2 regions of the Acidovorax sp. FG42 genome follow, and region 1 is predicted to be linked to the other one. Evidence: predicted binding sites of a transcription regulator. Region 1 holds the regulator's gene; the other holds the start of a gene.
What was found. The regulator sigma-54, encoded in region 1, starts transcription at its own class of promoters, with help from an activator protein. The targets are predictions, from matches to a motif close to TGGCANGNAANCTGCTTT.
Positions count from the first base shown of each region.

Region 2: a site for sigma-54 is predicted at 2,569-2,586, ahead of ACODSM_RS08420 (CmpA/NrtA family ABC transporter substrate-binding protein). Genes of this name have one in related genera too.

Region 1 is NZ_JBMDJM010000004.1:15,365-23,396, reverse strand. Features, by position in the region: gene ACODSM_RS05930 (THUMP domain-containing class I SAM-dependent RNA methyltransferase) at 1-847, opposite strand, end outside; gene ACODSM_RS05925 (acyl-CoA thioesterase) at 844-1,326, opposite strand; gene ACODSM_RS05920 (RNA polymerase factor sigma-54) at 1,407-3,005, opposite strand; gene lptB (LPS export ABC transporter ATP-binding protein) at 3,005-3,766, opposite strand; gene lptA (lipopolysaccharide transport periplasmic protein LptA) at 3,823-4,482, opposite strand; gene ACODSM_RS05905 (thiol:disulfide interchange protein DsbA/DsbL) at 4,591-5,247, opposite strand; gene ACODSM_RS05900 (SPOR domain-containing protein) at 5,340-5,996, opposite strand; gene argS (arginine--tRNA ligase) at 6,012-7,721, opposite strand; gene ACODSM_RS05890 (hypothetical protein) at 7,833-8,032, shown strand, end outside.
Region 2 is NZ_JBMDJM010000006.1:51,715-59,746, reverse strand. Features, by position in the region: gene tsaD (tRNA (adenosine(37)-N6)-threonylcarbamoyltransferase complex transferase subunit TsaD) at 1-208, opposite strand, end outside; gene ACODSM_RS08430 (branched-chain amino acid ABC transporter substrate-binding protein) at 254-1,414, opposite strand; gene ACODSM_RS08425 (ANTAR domain-containing response regulator) at 1,671-2,297, shown strand; gene ACODSM_RS08420 (CmpA/NrtA family ABC transporter substrate-binding protein) at 2,789-4,033, shown strand; gene ntrB (nitrate ABC transporter permease) at 4,097-5,059, shown strand; gene ACODSM_RS08410 (ABC transporter ATP-binding protein) at 5,167-5,979, shown strand; gene ACODSM_RS08405 (CBS domain-containing protein) at 6,182-6,619, opposite strand; gene ACODSM_RS08400 (DUF4148 domain-containing protein) at 7,157-7,447, shown strand; gene ACODSM_RS08395 (hypothetical protein) at 7,533-7,826, shown strand; gene ACODSM_RS08390 (TRAP transporter substrate-binding protein) at 7,985-8,032, opposite strand, start outside.

The sequences.
Region 1 (8,032 bases):
CTGCGCGCTCGGCGTTGCGCTGCGCAAAATCGACCATACGGAAGGCCACATCACTGCCAAATATGGGTACAGCGCTAGTACATATTGCGCCTTCAGCTTCGTTTTTGATAGCAGACCAAACGTGCGCCTGGAAGGGCAGCAGCTTTTCAAACGCGAAGCGACGCAGCATGCCCGCCGGGATGCGGCAGGCGATCTGCGCAGCCTCGACCACGATGGTGCCGCTGCCGCAGCAGGGGTCGTACAGGGGCTGGGGGTTGTCGCCGTGCGGGTCCCAGCCGCTGGCGGCGATCATGGCGGCGGCCAGGGTTTCCTTGAGCGGGGCGTCGCCCTTGTCTTCGCGCCAGCCGCGCTTGAACAGCGGCTCGCCGGAGGTGTCGATGTAGATCGTGGCTTCGTCGGTGGTCAGGTGCAGGTGGATGCGCACGTCGGGCCACTGGGTGTTCACATCGGGGCGCACGCCGCTTTTGTGGCGGAAGCGGTCGGCCACGGCGTCTTTCACCTTGAGGCCCGCGAAGTTCAGGCTCTGCAGCGGGCTGTGCTGGGCCGTCACTTCGACCTTGAAGGTCTGGCGCGTGGTGAACCAGATCTCCCAGGCCACATCGCTGGCCATGTTGTAGAGGTCGTTCTCAGACCGGTACGGGCGGTGGGCCAATTGCACCAGTACGCGCTGGGCCAAGCGGCTGTGCAGGTTGAGCTGCATGGCCTGGCGCCACGAGGCGCGCAGCAGCACACCACCCCGGCCCACCAGCAGGTCTTGCCCCGTGAGGCCGGTGATGCCATGCACCTCGTCGGCCAGAAAGCCCTCGACGCCTGCGGCGCAGGGGAGAAAAAGTTGGAGTTGGTTCATGTCAATGGGGAGGATACGCGCTCAGACAATGCGTGGGAATCCGGCGTTCCCGCGCAGGCCAGCAGCAGCTGGCGGATGGAGTCCGGGATGGGGGCGACCTTGCGGCTGGCCTTACCGATGAAGACGATGCCAATCTTGCCGCGCGCCACTTCACGGCCGGAGGCCTTTTCGGTCATGCAGAACACCAAGTCAAAGCCGTAGCGGTTGAAGTCTGCGGGCGCCATCTCCACCCGCATGGTTTCGCCATGGAAGCCTTCGGACTTGTACTGCGCCACGATGTCGCCCACCACGATGGACAGGCCGCCCACATCGGCCTCGGGGTAGCCCAGCGACTGGAAGAAGCGCACGCGCGCTTCGGACACCAGGCTGAGCAACTGCGCGTTGTCCAGGTGCCCGCCCTGGTTCACGTGGCTGATGTAGATCTGCAGCTCGGTGGCAAAGCCGAAGTGCGCGGGGAGGTCAAAGACGATGCGGGCCATGGTGGGCTGCGGTAGGTAATACGGAAACAACAGAAAAGGTACGGCATCGCAGGCGCGCCGTGCGCCAGCTGCCGAGGCGGCTACAACGCCTTGCGCAGATTCGCTGGCGCGATCTTGAGCGCCTCGCGGTACTTGGCCACGGTGCGGCGGGCGCATTCGATGCCCTGCTCCTTGAGCATCTCGGCGATCTGGCTGTCGGACAGCGGCTTGGCGGGGTTCTCCGCCGACACGAACTGCTTGATCAGTGCGCGCACCGCCGTGCTGGACGCGTTGCCGCCCGTTTCGGTGCCCAGGCCCGAGCCAAAGAAATACTTCAGCTCGTAGGTGCCGATCGGCGTGGCCATGTACTTGGCGGTGGTGACGCGGCTGATGGTGGACTCGTGCAGGCCCAGTTCGTCGGCAATGTCGCGCAGCACCAGCGGGCGCATGGCCAGTTCGCCGTGGGTGAAGAAGTTCTTTTGCCGCTCGACGATGGCGCGCGAGACGCGCAGGATGGTGTCAAAGCGCTGCTGGATGTTCTTGATGAACCAGCGCGCCTCCTGCAGGCGCTGCTGCATGCCCTGGTGGCCTTCGCCGCCCTTGTGGCCGCGCAGGGCGCCTGCGTAGATGTCGTGCACGCGCAGGCGGGGCATCACGTCGGGGTTGAGCTGCACGATGAAGTTCTGCTGGCCGCTGCCATTGGCGCGACCGGCTTTGCGCACGATGACGTCGGGCACGATGATGTTGCGCTCCACGTCGGCAAACTTGCGGCCCGGGCGTGGTTCCAGGCGGGCGATGAGTGCCATGGCAGCGCGGGTGCGCTCTTCTCCAGCCACGCCGCCTTCGCTGCACAGCTGCGTCAGGCGGCGGATGTCCCGGCGCGCCAGCATCTCCAGCGGCTGCTGGCAGATGCGCAGAGCGGTCTGCACGGTCTCGGGGTCGGCGTCGCTGTCTTCGTCGGCCGCCAACGCCGCGAGCTGCAGCGTCAGGCATTCGGACAGATTGCGCGCGCCCACGCCCACAGGCTCCAGACTTTGCAGCAGGCGCTGGGCCACCGTGAAGCGGTGCACCAGCTCTTCGATCTGTTCCAGGTCGTCGGGCCCGGCGAGGCTGATGGCGAGTTCTTCCAGCGGCTCTTCGAGGTAGCCGTCGTCGTTCAGCGATTCGATGAGAAAACGCAGCGCGGCCGTGTCTACTTCGGACAGGCGCAGCGACAGCGCCTGGCGGTGCAAAAAGGCCGTCAGCGACTCGTGCGATCGGGCCAGCTCGGTGGCATCGGCCTCGTCGCCTTCCGCGTCGTTGCGGGTGCGCGCTGGGGCGTCGCCGCCCCACTCGGCATCGTTGGGCGCCATCTCGACGGTGCCGTCGCCGCTCCAGTCGGGCTCGTCCGAGCCCCCCCCGGAGATTTCAGCGTCGTTTTGGCTGTCAGCGCCAGTACTGCTTGCGCCAGAAGCTCCTGAAAACATAGCATCATCTGCGCTGTAGTCGTCGGCCTGGGCGGGCGTGTCGGCGGCTTCCAGGCCAAATTCCTCGCGCGGGGCTTCGTCCGCATTGCGTTCGAGGAACGGGTTTTCGTCGAGCATCTGCTCGACTTCCTGCGAGAGTTCGAGCGTGGACAACTGCAGCAGTCGGATGGACTGCTGGAGCTGAGGGGTCAATGCAAGGTGCTGCGAGACGCGCAGCGACAGTCCAGGCTTCATCACATGCGGAAATGCTCGCCCAGGTACACGCGGCGTACTTCGGCGTTGTCCACGATCTCGGACGGCGTACCCTGCGCCAGCACACGGCCGTCGCTGATGATGAAGGCGTGGTCGCAAATGCCCAGGGTCTCGCGCACGTTGTGGTCGGTGATGAGCACGCCGATGCCGCGCGCCTTCAAGAAGCCAATGATGCGCTGGATCTCGATCACGGCGATGGGGTCGATGCCCGCAAAGGGCTCGTCCAGCAGGATGAAACGCGGCTGGGTGGCCAGGGCACGCGCAATCTCGACGCGGCGGCGCTCGCCGCCAGACAGCGCCAGTGCAGGTGAAGCCCGCAGGTGGTCCACGCGCAGCTCTTGCAGCAGGGCCGTCAGGCGCTCTTCGATGGCATCGCGCGACAGCGGCTGGCCGTCATCGGCGCGCTGCAGTTCCAGCACGGCGCGCACGTTTTCTTCGACGGTGAGCTTGCGGAAGATGGAGGCTTCTTGCGGCAGGTACGACAGCCCCAGGCGCGACCGGCGATGGATGGGCATGTGGGCCACGGACTGGCCGTCGATACGGATGTCACCCGCATCGCTGCGCACCAGGCCCACGATCATGTAGAACGAAGTGGTCTTGCCCGCGCCATTGGGGCCCAGCAAACCCACGACTTCGCCTTTTTGCACCTCCAGGGACACGTCCTTGACGACCTTGCGGCTGCCATAGGACTTGGCCAGGTGCTGCACCTCCAGGCGGCTGCCCGACTGCGAATCGGGCCCCAGGCGGCTGTTCGCAGGGGTCGCCGGGGTCTCGGGACCAGTACTCACCACGGGCCCGCTCACTTGGCGCCGCCGCCAAGGGTGTTGCTGGGGCGCAGCGCCGGTGCGGGCGACTCGGGCGCCTTGGCGGGGGCTGCAGCGCCGGGCGGCGGGTCCTTGGGTGCCAGCACGGCACGCACACGGCCACCGGGCGCAGGGGTGTCGCCGGCCGCAGCCGAAGACGCAGGCGCCTTCTGGCCATCGACGGTGAACACGTCGGTGAGGTTGTTGTAGACGATCACGGCGCCGGTGATCTCGTCGTTCAGTACCGATCCACGGTAGCGGCGCAGTTCGGCGCGGGTGATGAAGCGCACGTTGTCGGCCTTGCCGTCGTATTCGATGACTTCGCTTTCGCCTTCGATGAACTCGTCAGGCGCTCCGGCCACGGTGTCGCGCTTCTGTCGGAAGAACGCCCGTTTGCCTGCCTCGGCCGTGACCACGCCGTACTGGTAGCCGTCGGCGTCCTGGCGCACATCCAGCCGCGCGCCGCGCAGCACGATGGTGCCCTTGGTCATCACCACGCGGCCCGAGAACACGCTGGTCTGCTTGAGTTCATCGTGCCGCAGGGCGTCGGCCTCGATGTTCATGGGCTTGGCACGGTCTGCCTTTTCGGCATGTGCCATGCCCGCAAGGCCGGTCAGGGCTGCGAGCACAAGGAGGGGGAGTAGGCGGTGGGTCATAGGGCACGAATCTTGCAATGATTGTAGCCACCCGATGGTACCCACCCCGAAAAAAAAGCCCGCATCCGCGGGCCTTTGGGACAGCTTGCCGACAGGGTCGGCCGCTGGTCAGGCTTTGCGTGCCGTAGCGGCCAGGTATTCGACCACCTGCAGCACGGTCTGCATGCTGCCGGCCATCGTGCCGTCGGTGTAGTACTTGCCCGCCACACCCATGGATGGCACGCCTTCGACACCGTACGAATCCTGCAGCTGAGAGGCGCGACGCACCTGATTGGCCACGCTGAAGGAGCCGTAGACCTCCTTGAACTTGGCCACGTCCACGCCCTGCTGGGTCACCCAGGCCAGGATTTCGTCGTCCTTGGCGAGCTTGGCCTTTTCCACATGGATGGCACGGAAGACCTTGGCATGCAGGGCTTCGAGCTTGCCCATGCCTTCAAGCGTATAGAACAGCTTTTGCTGGGGCACGAAGCTGGCGTTGAATGCCACGGGCACACGGCGGATGGAGAGGTCCTTGGGCGCGGCCTTGACCCAAGCGTCCAGTGTGGGCTCGAAGGCGTTGCAGTGGGGGCAGCTGTACCAGAAGAACTCGATCACATCGACCTTGCCAGCGGGGGCGTCTGGGGCGACGGGCTTGTCCAGCCGCTTGAAGTCCTTGCCCTCCTTGAACTGGCGGGCTTGCGCCATGGCGGGGTTGGCCACTGGCAGCGTCAGGGCAGAAGCGGCAACCGCCGAGGCGGCGGACAAAGAAAACTCACGGCGTTTCATGACAAAGACTCTCCTGGTTCAGGTATGCGGGATGTGAGACATCCCTTTACAAAAAGTTCAGCCCTGGCGGTGGCGCCGTTTTTGCAAGCGCTTCAGCGCTGCACGCGCACGAGCGCCGATTCCAGCCCGGCGCCGTCGAGTTTCTCTTTGAGCACCTCGGCATCGTCCCGTTTGGTGAAGGGGCCGATGCGCACCCGGAACACCGCCCGGCCATTTTGCTCACGCTCGCTCACCCGGGCCTCCCAGCCCAGCATGGCCAGCTTGGCGCGCTGGGCGTCGGCGTCGGCCTGGGTGCGGAAGGCACCAGCCTGCACAAAGTAGTCAAACGGGTCCACGCTGCCCTTGGCGGCTGCCTTGGCCACGGCCAAGTCGCCCAGCGGGTCGGCACCCGGCTTGCTCTCTGCCTTGGCCTCGGCTTTAGCGTCTGGCTTGCTCGCGGCAGGCTTGGCCGAAGAGGCTGCGGCGCGCACCTCAGGGGCGGGAGCCGATGCAGGGGCTGACGCGGCTGCCGCCACCGCTGGCGCCGCAGGGCGGGCCGGGTTCTTGCCATACAGCGGCGAGTTCGGGTCCCAGTTCTTGTTTTTCTGGGACTCCGCTGCGTCCAGGTCGGCACCGCGGCCATTGCCCTTGTTCAGGAAGGGCACCGGCACCTTGGTCACGTACACGGCCACGGCAAGCGCCGCGCCCAGGCCCACGATGACCCCGACGATGAAGCCGACAATGGTCCCGCCAGTCTGTTGCTTTTTCATATTGGTAGTAACTGCTTACATTCTGGCTGGGGCCGACACGCCCAGCACGGCCAGGCCATTGTGCAATACCTGGGCGGTGGCAGCGACCAGCGCCAGGCGCGCCTTCTTCACGGCCTCGTCGTCCACGAGGATGCGCTCGGCATCGTAATAGCTGTGGTAGCTGGCGGCCAGGTCGCGCAGGTAGAAGGTCACATCGTGTGGCGCCTCACCGTCGGCGGCGGCGGTGAGCATCTCGGGGTACTTAGCCAGTTGCAGCATCAGCGCCTGGGCCTGCGGGCCTTCGAGGGCGGACAGGTCCACATCCTTGAGCGAAGCCACATCACCACCGCCCGCCTCTTGCCACGCACGCAGCACCGACTGGATGCGGGCATGCGCGTACTGCACGTAGTACACGGGGTTGTCGTTGTTCTGTGCCACGGCCAGGTCCACGTCGAAGGTGTACTCGGTGTCGGGCTTGCGAGACAGCAGGAAGAAGCGCACCGCATCCTTGCTGGTCCACTCGATCAGATCGCGCAGCGTAACGTAGCTGCCCGCGCGCTTGCTGATCTTGACCTCTTCGCCGCCCTTGACCACGCGCACCATGGTGTGCAGCACGTAGTCGGGGTAGCCCTTGGGGATGCCCACATCGGCCGCCTGCAGGCCGGCGCGCACGCGTGCAATGGTGCCGTGGTGGTCTGTGCCCTGGATGTTGACGACCTTGGTGAAGCCCCGCTCCCACTTGGCAATGTGGTAGGCCACGTCGGGCACGAAGTAGGTGTAGGTGCCGTCCTGCTTGCGCATGACGCGGTCCTTGTCGTCGCCGTAGTCCGTGCTCTTGAGCCACAGCGCGCCGTCCTGCTCGTAGGTCTTGCCGTTGGCGATGAGCTTGTTCACCGTGGCCTCGACGCGGCCGCTGGTGTACAGGCTGGATTCGAGGTAGTACTCGTCGAACTGGAGGTTGAAGGCCTGCAGGTCCTTGTCCTGCTCGTTGCGCAGGTAGGCCACGGCAAACTGGCGGATATTGTCGTAGTCCTCCACATCGCCGTTGGCCGTGAACTCGCGGTCGTCAGCCTTCACGGTGGCCTTGGCCTTGAAGGCCTCGGCAATGTCGGCGATGTAGTCGCCGTTGTAGAAGTTCTTGGCCAGCGGGTTGTCGCTGTCGGTGGGCCAGCAGTCGTCGCCGGGCTTGAAACCCTTGGCGCGCAGCTGCGTGCTCTTGGTCAGCGTGTCGATCTGTACGCCCGCATCGTTGTAATAGAACTCGCGGTGCACCTTCCAGCCCTGGGTGCTGAACAGGTTGCAAATCGCATCGCCCAGCGCGGCCTGGCGGCCGTGGCCCACGTGCAGCGGACCCGTGGGGTTGGCCGACACGAACTCGACCAGCACCTGCTGGCCGTTGCTGGCCTGATAGCCGAAATGTTCACCGGCCGTCAGCACCTCACGCACCACTTGTTGCTTGGCGGCAGGTTGGAGGCGGATGTTCAGAAAGCCCGGACCCGCAATTTCAATGGCGGACACCCAGCGTTGAAAAGCAGGCGTGGCTTCGAGCGCGGCCTTGAGCTGCTCGCCCAGAGCGCGGGGGTTGAGCTTGAGCGGCTTGGCCAGCTGCATGGCCGCAGTGCAGGCGAAGTCGCCATGGGCCGCCACCTTGGGAGATTCAAAGGCTGCCTTGGCGCCAGCGCCGGGGGACAGGTTTTCCAGCTCGGCTGCGAGCGCAGCGAGCAATTCATTTTTGGCTGTGAGCATCGGCGGATTTTACGGGCCCGCCAACAGCGGGGCGCCAGACGCACCACCGGGGTGGCGTCCCACAGCCAAAGGCACAATAAGTTGCTGTGCCCTTTCAACCGGAGATTGCACATGCCACCCCAACCCATCCTGCTCTACCGGCGCCGCTGGACCCTGGTGTTTCAGGTGCCTTTTGTGTTGCTGATGGCGATATGCCTGGCGTTCTCGCTGTATGGGGCTTTGGCATCGAACGACCGGCTGCTCACGATCCTCTTTCTGTGTGCCGCGTTCGTCTCCTTCTGTGTGGGCGGAACCCTGGGCCGGCCCGCTCT
Region 2 (8,032 bases), on a different contig from region 1:
CCAGCACCTCTTTGGCCAGCGGCAGCACACGGCGAATGTGGTCGCGGCTGGCCAGCTCTGGCACCACGCCGCCATAGGCCTGGTGCATCTCGATCTGGCTGTGCAGCGCGTGCGACAGCAGCGTAGGCACGGCATCGCCCGTGGAACGGACCAATGCCACGCCGGTTTCGTCGCACGAAGATTCAATACCCAGGATCAGCAAGCTCATGCCCCGAGTGTAAAACCCGGGGCTGATCCGTCCTTGCAGGCCTGATTACCAGCGGTCCGACCGCATGCGCAGTTCCCAGTTGCCGCTGCGCAGCTCGTACACCCCCACAGCGCCGTAGCGTTGCTCGCCCTTGTCGTCCCAGGTCATGGTGCCGATCACCGGGGCGTAACCGTTGATGCTGTGCAGGGCCTTGGTGATGTCCTTGGGGTCGGCGGACTTGGCTTTCTGGATGGCGGCCGAGAGCACGTAGGTGCTGTCATAGCTGTAGTGGCCGCCGTAGGCCGGGGGCTTCTTGAAAGCGGCGATGTACTTTTCAAGGAAAGGCTTGCCGGTGGTGAACTCCTTGGCTTCCAGCACGGGCGAGGTGGCGTAGAGCCCCTGCACGATGCCCGCGCCCTTGGTCATGTCGGTAGTCTTGATGGTGTCGCCGCCCAGCAGGCTGACCTTGGTGTGGTCTACCTTCTTGAGCGATTCAAGCAGCGCCAGGGCCTGGAAGTCGTTGAGGGTCGAGACGATCACCTCCACGTTGGCGGCCTTGAGTTCACCGGCCAGTTCGTCAAAGGCCACGGTCTTGTCGTCGAACGACTTGCGCACCACCACTTCTTTTTTCTCGGCCTTGAGCTGCGCGGCAGCACCGTCGGCCAGGCCCTTGCCGTAGGGCGTGCCATCGTCCAGCGCGGCGTAGCGATTGGCGCCCAGCTGCGTGGCGGCAAACGAGCCGATGGCGCGCGCCTGCAAGGTGTCGTTGGCCACCATGCGGAACGTGGTCGGGAACCCGAGCTGGGTGAACTTGGGGTTGGTGGAGATGGCGATCTGTGGAATGTCTTTGGCGGCGTAGATGGGGGCCGTCTCGATGCTCACGCCCGAGTTGAGGTGGCCCACCACCGCGACCACGCCCGCATCCACCAGCTGCTGCGCCACAGCCTTGCCGGTGGTGGCGTCGGCCTTGTCGTCCACGGACACGACCTCCAGCGTCACGCGTTTGCCGTCCACGGTGTAGCCGGACTTGTTGAGTTCATCCACCGCCAGCTTCACGCCGTTGAGCAGATCCTGCCCCAGGGCGCCCAGCGGGCCAGAAAGGGGCTGCGCTACACCAATTTTGATGGTGTCCGGCACCTTGCCGCATCCGGTCAGGAGTGCGGCAGTCGCCACTGCGGTCAAGGCCATGCTGGCCGAGAAGCGGCGCCGGTTGATGTGCTTGTTCATGCAAAAAACTCCATTTCAGTGTGACTGTGTGTGCAGATGTATATGCGACGCCCTGCTGGGCGGGCTACCGGGTATGCCCTCCCACGGTGTCAGTATTAGCAACTTTCAGGCCCTGCAACGGGGACCAGTACCGCGAGGCGCAGCGGGCCTGGGGCCGGGATAACCCGGAGCGCAGGGAGTTTGCACGGGCCCGCGGAGGGTGTGCACCACCCCGGCGCACCAATTTGTGGCGTAAAAATTGCTTATCCTCGCCGGTATGAATGAGGCTTTGCGCATCGTGGTGGTGGCCCCGGATCTGGCAGTCGCCGACCCTGACGACGAACACGCCGTGGAACAGGCGGAGCGGTCGCGGGCGCTGCGCATCGGGCTGCTGGAGAACAACTTCAACCTGGTGGCCACGCTGCCCGCCGATGTGTTCCTGAGCGAGCGCATCGCCCAGCTACAGCCCGACCTGATCATCGTGGACGCCGAGAGCGAAGCCCGCGACGCGCTGGAGCATGTGGTGATGGCCACGCGCGACGAGCGCCGCCCCATCGTGATGTTCACCAACGACGAGGACACCTCGCACGTCAAGGATGCCGTGGCTGCGGGCGTGTCTGCCTACATCGTGGCAGGGCTGGCACCCCAGCGCATCCGCCCCATCCTGGACGTGGCCATGGCGCGCTTCCAGCACGAACAGGCGTTGCGTGCCGAGCTGGCCGATGCCAAGACCGAGCTGCGCGACCGCAAGACCATCGACCGCGCCAAGGGCCTACTGATGCAGCGCCAAGGCCTGACCGAACAGGCCGCCTACGAAAAGCTGCGCAAGACGGCCATGGACAAGGGCCTGAAGCTGGTGGATGTGGCGCAGCGCATGCTGGATGTGATGGATCTGCTGGGCTAGAAGCCACGCCCCTTGAGCGGCTGTGCCGCTCCCCTTATTTAGCATCGCTGCGGGCGGACCTTGCCCGGCATCCCTCGCCAGGGCCGCGCCCCATTGCGGCGGCCCCTCCCAGCCCTCCCAAATGGTGCGCCGCACAAAGGCAGTGCGACCACTCTCATCACAACAAGAATATCCCTGCTGCAAGCTCCACAGGCGTGTAGCGCTTATTGATCAACCACAGACAGCTATTTATTCCATAGCATCCAGCGCTCCAACATGGCGCAGCAGGCGCTGGCACGCGCTTTGCATTGCACAGTGCAAGACCAATGCAGGTCTGACCACTGACAGCACTGACCCAACGGCGGGCCGGTGCTGGCGAGGAGCCCCGGACCCGTTCCAGGCTCCACCCAGGACAAAGGCGTCCCCACCCGCTCCCGGCGTTGCTTTGATGCAGCCAGCCAGGCGCGGTGTGAGGACGCCTTTTTTGTTTTTCACGCCACCAGGGATGCCCCATGACCGATCTGTTGAAAACCAGCCTCAACCGCCGCACCGTGCTGCAGGCCGCCACCGTGGGCGCTGTGGGTGTGAGCCCCGCGCTGCGCGCGCTTGTCCACGCAGCGGGCTCCGACGCCCCCGAGAAGAAGGAAGTCAAGATCGGCTTCATCCCGCTGACCGACTGCGCCAGCGTGGTCATGGCTTCGGTGCTGGGCTTCGACAAGAAATACGGCGTGACCATCGTCCCTAACAAGGAAGCCAGTTGGGCCGGCGTGCGCGACAAGCTGGTGAACGGCGAACTGGACTTTGCCCATGTGCTGTACGGCCTGGTCTACGGCGTGCATCTGGGCACCGCCGGCCCCAAGAAGGACATGGCCGTACTGATGAGCCTGAACAACAACGGACAGGCCATCACCTTGTCCAAGGCGCTGGCAGACAAGGGCGCGGTGGATGGCCCATCCCTGGCCAAGCTCATGGCCAGCGAGAAGCGCGAATACACGTTTGCGGGCACCTTCCCCACCGGCACCCACGCGATGTGGATGCACTACTGGCTGGCCGCGGCGGGCATCAACCCGCTGTCGGGCGCCAAGCTCATCACCGTGCCGCCGCCGCAGATGGTGGCCAACATGCGCGTGGGCAACATGGACGGCTTTTGTGTGGGCGAGCCCTGGAACCACCGCGCCATCATGGATGGCATCGGCATCACCGCCAACACCACGCAGGACATCTGGAAGGACCACCCCGAAAAAGTGCTGGGCACCACGGCCGAGTTCGTCAAGAAGTACCCCAACACCACGCGCGCCGTGATGATGGCCGTGCTCGAAGCCAGCCAGTGGATCGATGCCAGCCTCTCCAACAAGATGAAGATGGCCGAAACCGTGGCTGGCAAGGCATATGTGAACACCGGCGTGGACGCCATCAACCAGCGCATCCTGGGCCGCTACCAGAACGGGCTGGGCAAGACCTGGGACGACCCCAACCACATGAAGTTCTTCAACGACGGTGCGGTGAACTTCCCCTACCTGTCGGACGGCATGTGGTTCCTCACGCAGCACAAACGCTGGGGCCTGCTCAAGAGCCACCCCGACTACCTGGCCGTGGCCAAGGAAGTCAACCAGGTCGAGCTGTACAAGTCGGTGGCCAGTGCCATGAAGATCAGCGTGCCCAAGGACGTGCTGCGCACCAGCAAGCTCATCGACGGCGTGGTGTGGGATGGCAAGGACCCCGCCAAGTACGCCGACGGTTTCAAGATCAAGGCCTGACGGCAACCCTGCCCCAGCGCCCGTCCGGCCACCCCGCAAGCAAGCCCTGCACAGGAGAACACCATGGTCAGTGCCGTCTTTCATTCCCCGTTGGATGCAGCCCCCGTGGCCGCACAGAATGCTATGAATACTGTAGCTGCAAGCGCATCATCCACTAGCGCAAGAAGCCAAAAGGCTGCGATATCTGCCCCCAAGGCACCTGCAACGCCCTCCAGCGCGGCCACTGGCCGCGACTGGTCCGCCCTCTCGCGCAGCTTCTGGCTGGCCGTGCTGCCGCCGCTGTGTGGCCTGGGCCTGCTCATCGGCCTGTGGGCGGTGGTCTCCACCACCACGGGCGGCAGCATCCCCAGCCCCAAGGACACCTGGCAGCAGGCGCTGGAGGTGTTCAGCAACCCCTTCTACCGCAACGGCCCCAACGACCAGGGCGTGGGCTGGAACGTGCTGATGAGCCTGCAGCGCGTGGCCATCGGCTTTGGCATGGCGGCACTGGTGGGCATTCCGGCGGGCTTCGTGATCGGGCGCTTCAGCTTTCTGTCGCGCATGTTCAACCCGCTGATCAGCCTGCTGCGCCCTGTGTCGCCCCTGGCCTGGCTGCCGATTGGCCTCTTGGTCTTCAAGGGCGCCAACCCGGCCGCCATCTGGACCATCTTCATCTGCTCCATCTGGCCCATGATCATCAACACCGCCGTGGGCGTGCAGCGCGTGCCGCAGGACTACATGAACGTGGCGCGCGTGCTAAACCTGAGCGAATGGAAGATCGCCACCAAGATCCTCTTCCCCGCCGTGCTGCCCTACATGCTGACCGGCGTGCGCCTGGCCGTGGGCACCGCGTGGCTCGTCATCGTGGCGGCCGAGATGCTGACCGGCGGCGTGGGCATCGGCTTTTGGGTGTGGGACGAGTGGAACAACCTCAACGTCAAGAACATCATCATCGCGATCTTTGTGATCGGCATCGTCGGGCTGCTGCTGGAGTACGCACTCATCAAGCTGGCCACCGCATTTACGTTCGAAGAGGTCAAAACTTGACCCACCCCTGAGCCGCGCCTGCGGCACGTCACCCCCTAAAGGGGGCACCACCCGTGGCCCGGCAAAGCCGGTTCCACGGTGGTCCTCGAAAAAACCAGGAGTTCCCAATGCATGCCTCTCTCACCACCAAGTTCATCGAGATCCACGGCGTCGAGCAGACCTTCAAGACGGCCAAGGGCCTGTTCCCGGCGCTGCGCGACATTCACCTGACGATTGCCAAAGGCGAGTTCGTCGCGCTCATCGGCCACTCCGGCTGCGGCAAGTCCACCCTGCTCAACCTCATCGCGGGCCTGACCACGCCCACCAATGGCGCGCTGCTGTGCGCCAACAAGGAGATCAAGGGCCCGGGGCCTGAGCGCGCCGTGGTGTTCCAGAACCACTCGCTGCTGCCCTGGCTCACCTGCTTTGACAATATCTACCTCGCGGTGGAACGCGTGTTTGGCGCCAAGGAAACCAAGGCCCAGCTCAAGGCCCGCACCGATGCCGCGCTGGCTCTGGTGGGCCTGACGCACGCGGGGCAGAAGCGCCCCGGCGAAATCTCGGGCGGCATGAAGCAGCGCGTGGGCATTGCCCGGGCGCTGTCCATGGAGCCTCAGGTGCTGCTGATGGACGAGCCCTTCGGCGCGCTCGACGCCCTCACCCGCGCCAAGCTGCAGGACGAACTGCTGGAGATCGTGGCCCGCACCCAAAGCACCGTGGTCATGGTGACCCACGACGTGGACGAGGCCGTGCTGCTGTCCGACAAGATCGTGATGATGACCAACGGCCCGGCCGCCACGATTGGCGAGGTGCTGACCGTGGACTTGCCCCGCCCCCGCAAGCGCGTGGAACTGGCCGAGGACCCGCAGTACGTGCACTACCGCAAGGCGGTGATCGACTTTCTCTATACGCGGCAGGGCCACGTCGAAAAAGCTGCCTGAGCGGCCAGCTCAGACACCGCGCAGACCACCAAAAGGAAAGGGCACTGACCAGATCGGTCAGAGCCCTTTTTGTTTAGGTACCCATGCCAGGACCATAGCCCCCCCAAGGGGCGCCCCATCGCGCCGGGTGCGTCCCCCTTCCCGAACGGCACAACCCTTCAGAGAAGGGGCAGAAGGCGCATAGCGCCTCGGGGAGCTGCCCTCAATGGCTCCCGGTGATGTAGTTCTCCAACTGCTCAATGATGAATTTCTGCTCGGAGATGATGTCCTTGACCAGGTCGCCAATGGAAATCATGCCCACCAGCTTGCCGTTGTCCACCACGGGCAGGTGGCGCAGGCGGTTGTTGCTCATGAGCTGCATGCACTGCTCGCTGGTCTGGTCCGGGCGCACAAACATCACAGCGGTTGTCATCACATCCTTGACCTGGGTGACGGCCGACGTGCGCCCCATGAGGGCAATTTTGCGGGCGTAGTCCCGCTCGGTGAAGATGCCGACGATGGACGCGCCCTCGGTCACGATGAGCGCGCCAATGCCCTTGTCGGCCATGAGCTGGAGGGCATCCAGCACGGAGGCAGCAGGGCTGATGGTGTGGACGGTGGCGTCGGGTTTGGACTGAAGAATCTTGGCGACTGCGGTCATGGAAACCTCCCTCGTGAAAACGGAAACAGGCACAGAGAGATTTCAGCCCATAAGCCCCGTGGGCGCAACCCACGCAAGCCCCATGTGCGGCGCTTTTTGAGCGTGCTGTTGCGCGGCGAACGCAACGGATGTTTCCGCGCCGTTGCATAGCGCACGCCGCGAAACAAACTGAAAAGAAGCGAAACCGCGGCGAGACGACGCCCCCGGGCTGCCCCGGCACGATGGAGCCCATGTTCACCGCACCGACCACACACCTCTTTCCGGCATCTGCCGCGTGCCAGCGCCCAGCGGTTTCCATGGCAAACCGCCACGGTTCCGAAGGCCGGCAAACACGGCAGACAGCCCGAAAGATTGTTTCCAATACTGGAACAGTTAGTTCGCGACTCAGTGGTTTTTCTCTGAACAGCACCGGCGTACAGTTCATCCCATCGATGAGCCGAACCCGCAAGGCGACTCACCGAACCCGGTGCGAAGCGAGTCGTTTCTGATCTTCACCCGGTTTTTTGAGACGCTTTTTTAACTTCAAGGATTTCCATCATGAACAACACCGCACGTTTCCTGTCTATCGCCGCTGTGGCTGCTTTCGCCTCTTTTGGCGCCCAGGCTGACGAAGCCGATGCTTCGCAATTCGCCACCCAATTCCAGACCAGCCGCACCCGCGCTGAAGTGATCGCTGAAGCCACCACCGCCGTGCAAATGCGCAGCCAAGAGCCCGCTGGCTCCCGCGTGGTGACCTACAAGTCCACGGCTGACCGCGCTGCCGTGCGTGCTGAAGCTGCTGCACAAGCCATGCGCACTGGCCGCGTGGGCCCCGCTGAAGGCGGCTGATTCAACCCGTTGAATCCACCACGTCACCCCCCGCGTATTCCAGACACATCGTCCCCAATTTTTTGAATTTCACAGGAGTTTCACCATGAACAACACTGCCCGTTTCCTCTCCATCGCTGCTGTGGCTGCTTTCGCCTCTTTTGGTGCCCAGGCTGACGAAGCCGATGCTTCGCAATTCGCCACCAAGTTCGAAACCAACCGCACCCGCGCTGAAGTGCAAGCCGAAGCCGCTACCGTGGCTCAAACACGCAGCATCGAACCCGCTGGTTCGCGTGTGGTGACCTACAAGTCCACCGCTGACCGTGCTGCTGTGCGTGCCCAGGCTGCTGAAGCCGTGCGCACCGGCCAGATCTCTTCCGGCGAAATCGGCTCCCTGTAATTGGATCGGCCTGCACTCCGGTGCAGGTGGAAGATTGCAAATGCCAAAAGGCCGAGGCCCCAACAGGGGCCTCGGCCTTTTTCATGGCGCTTCGCTACACGGATGGGTCGAAGCCCGCCATCGACAGCTCAAAGGCTGCCAATGGCGTCCACCCCGACTTACTTGCCAGCGCGCGCCTGGGCCACGGCTCCCTGCACTTCCTTCCA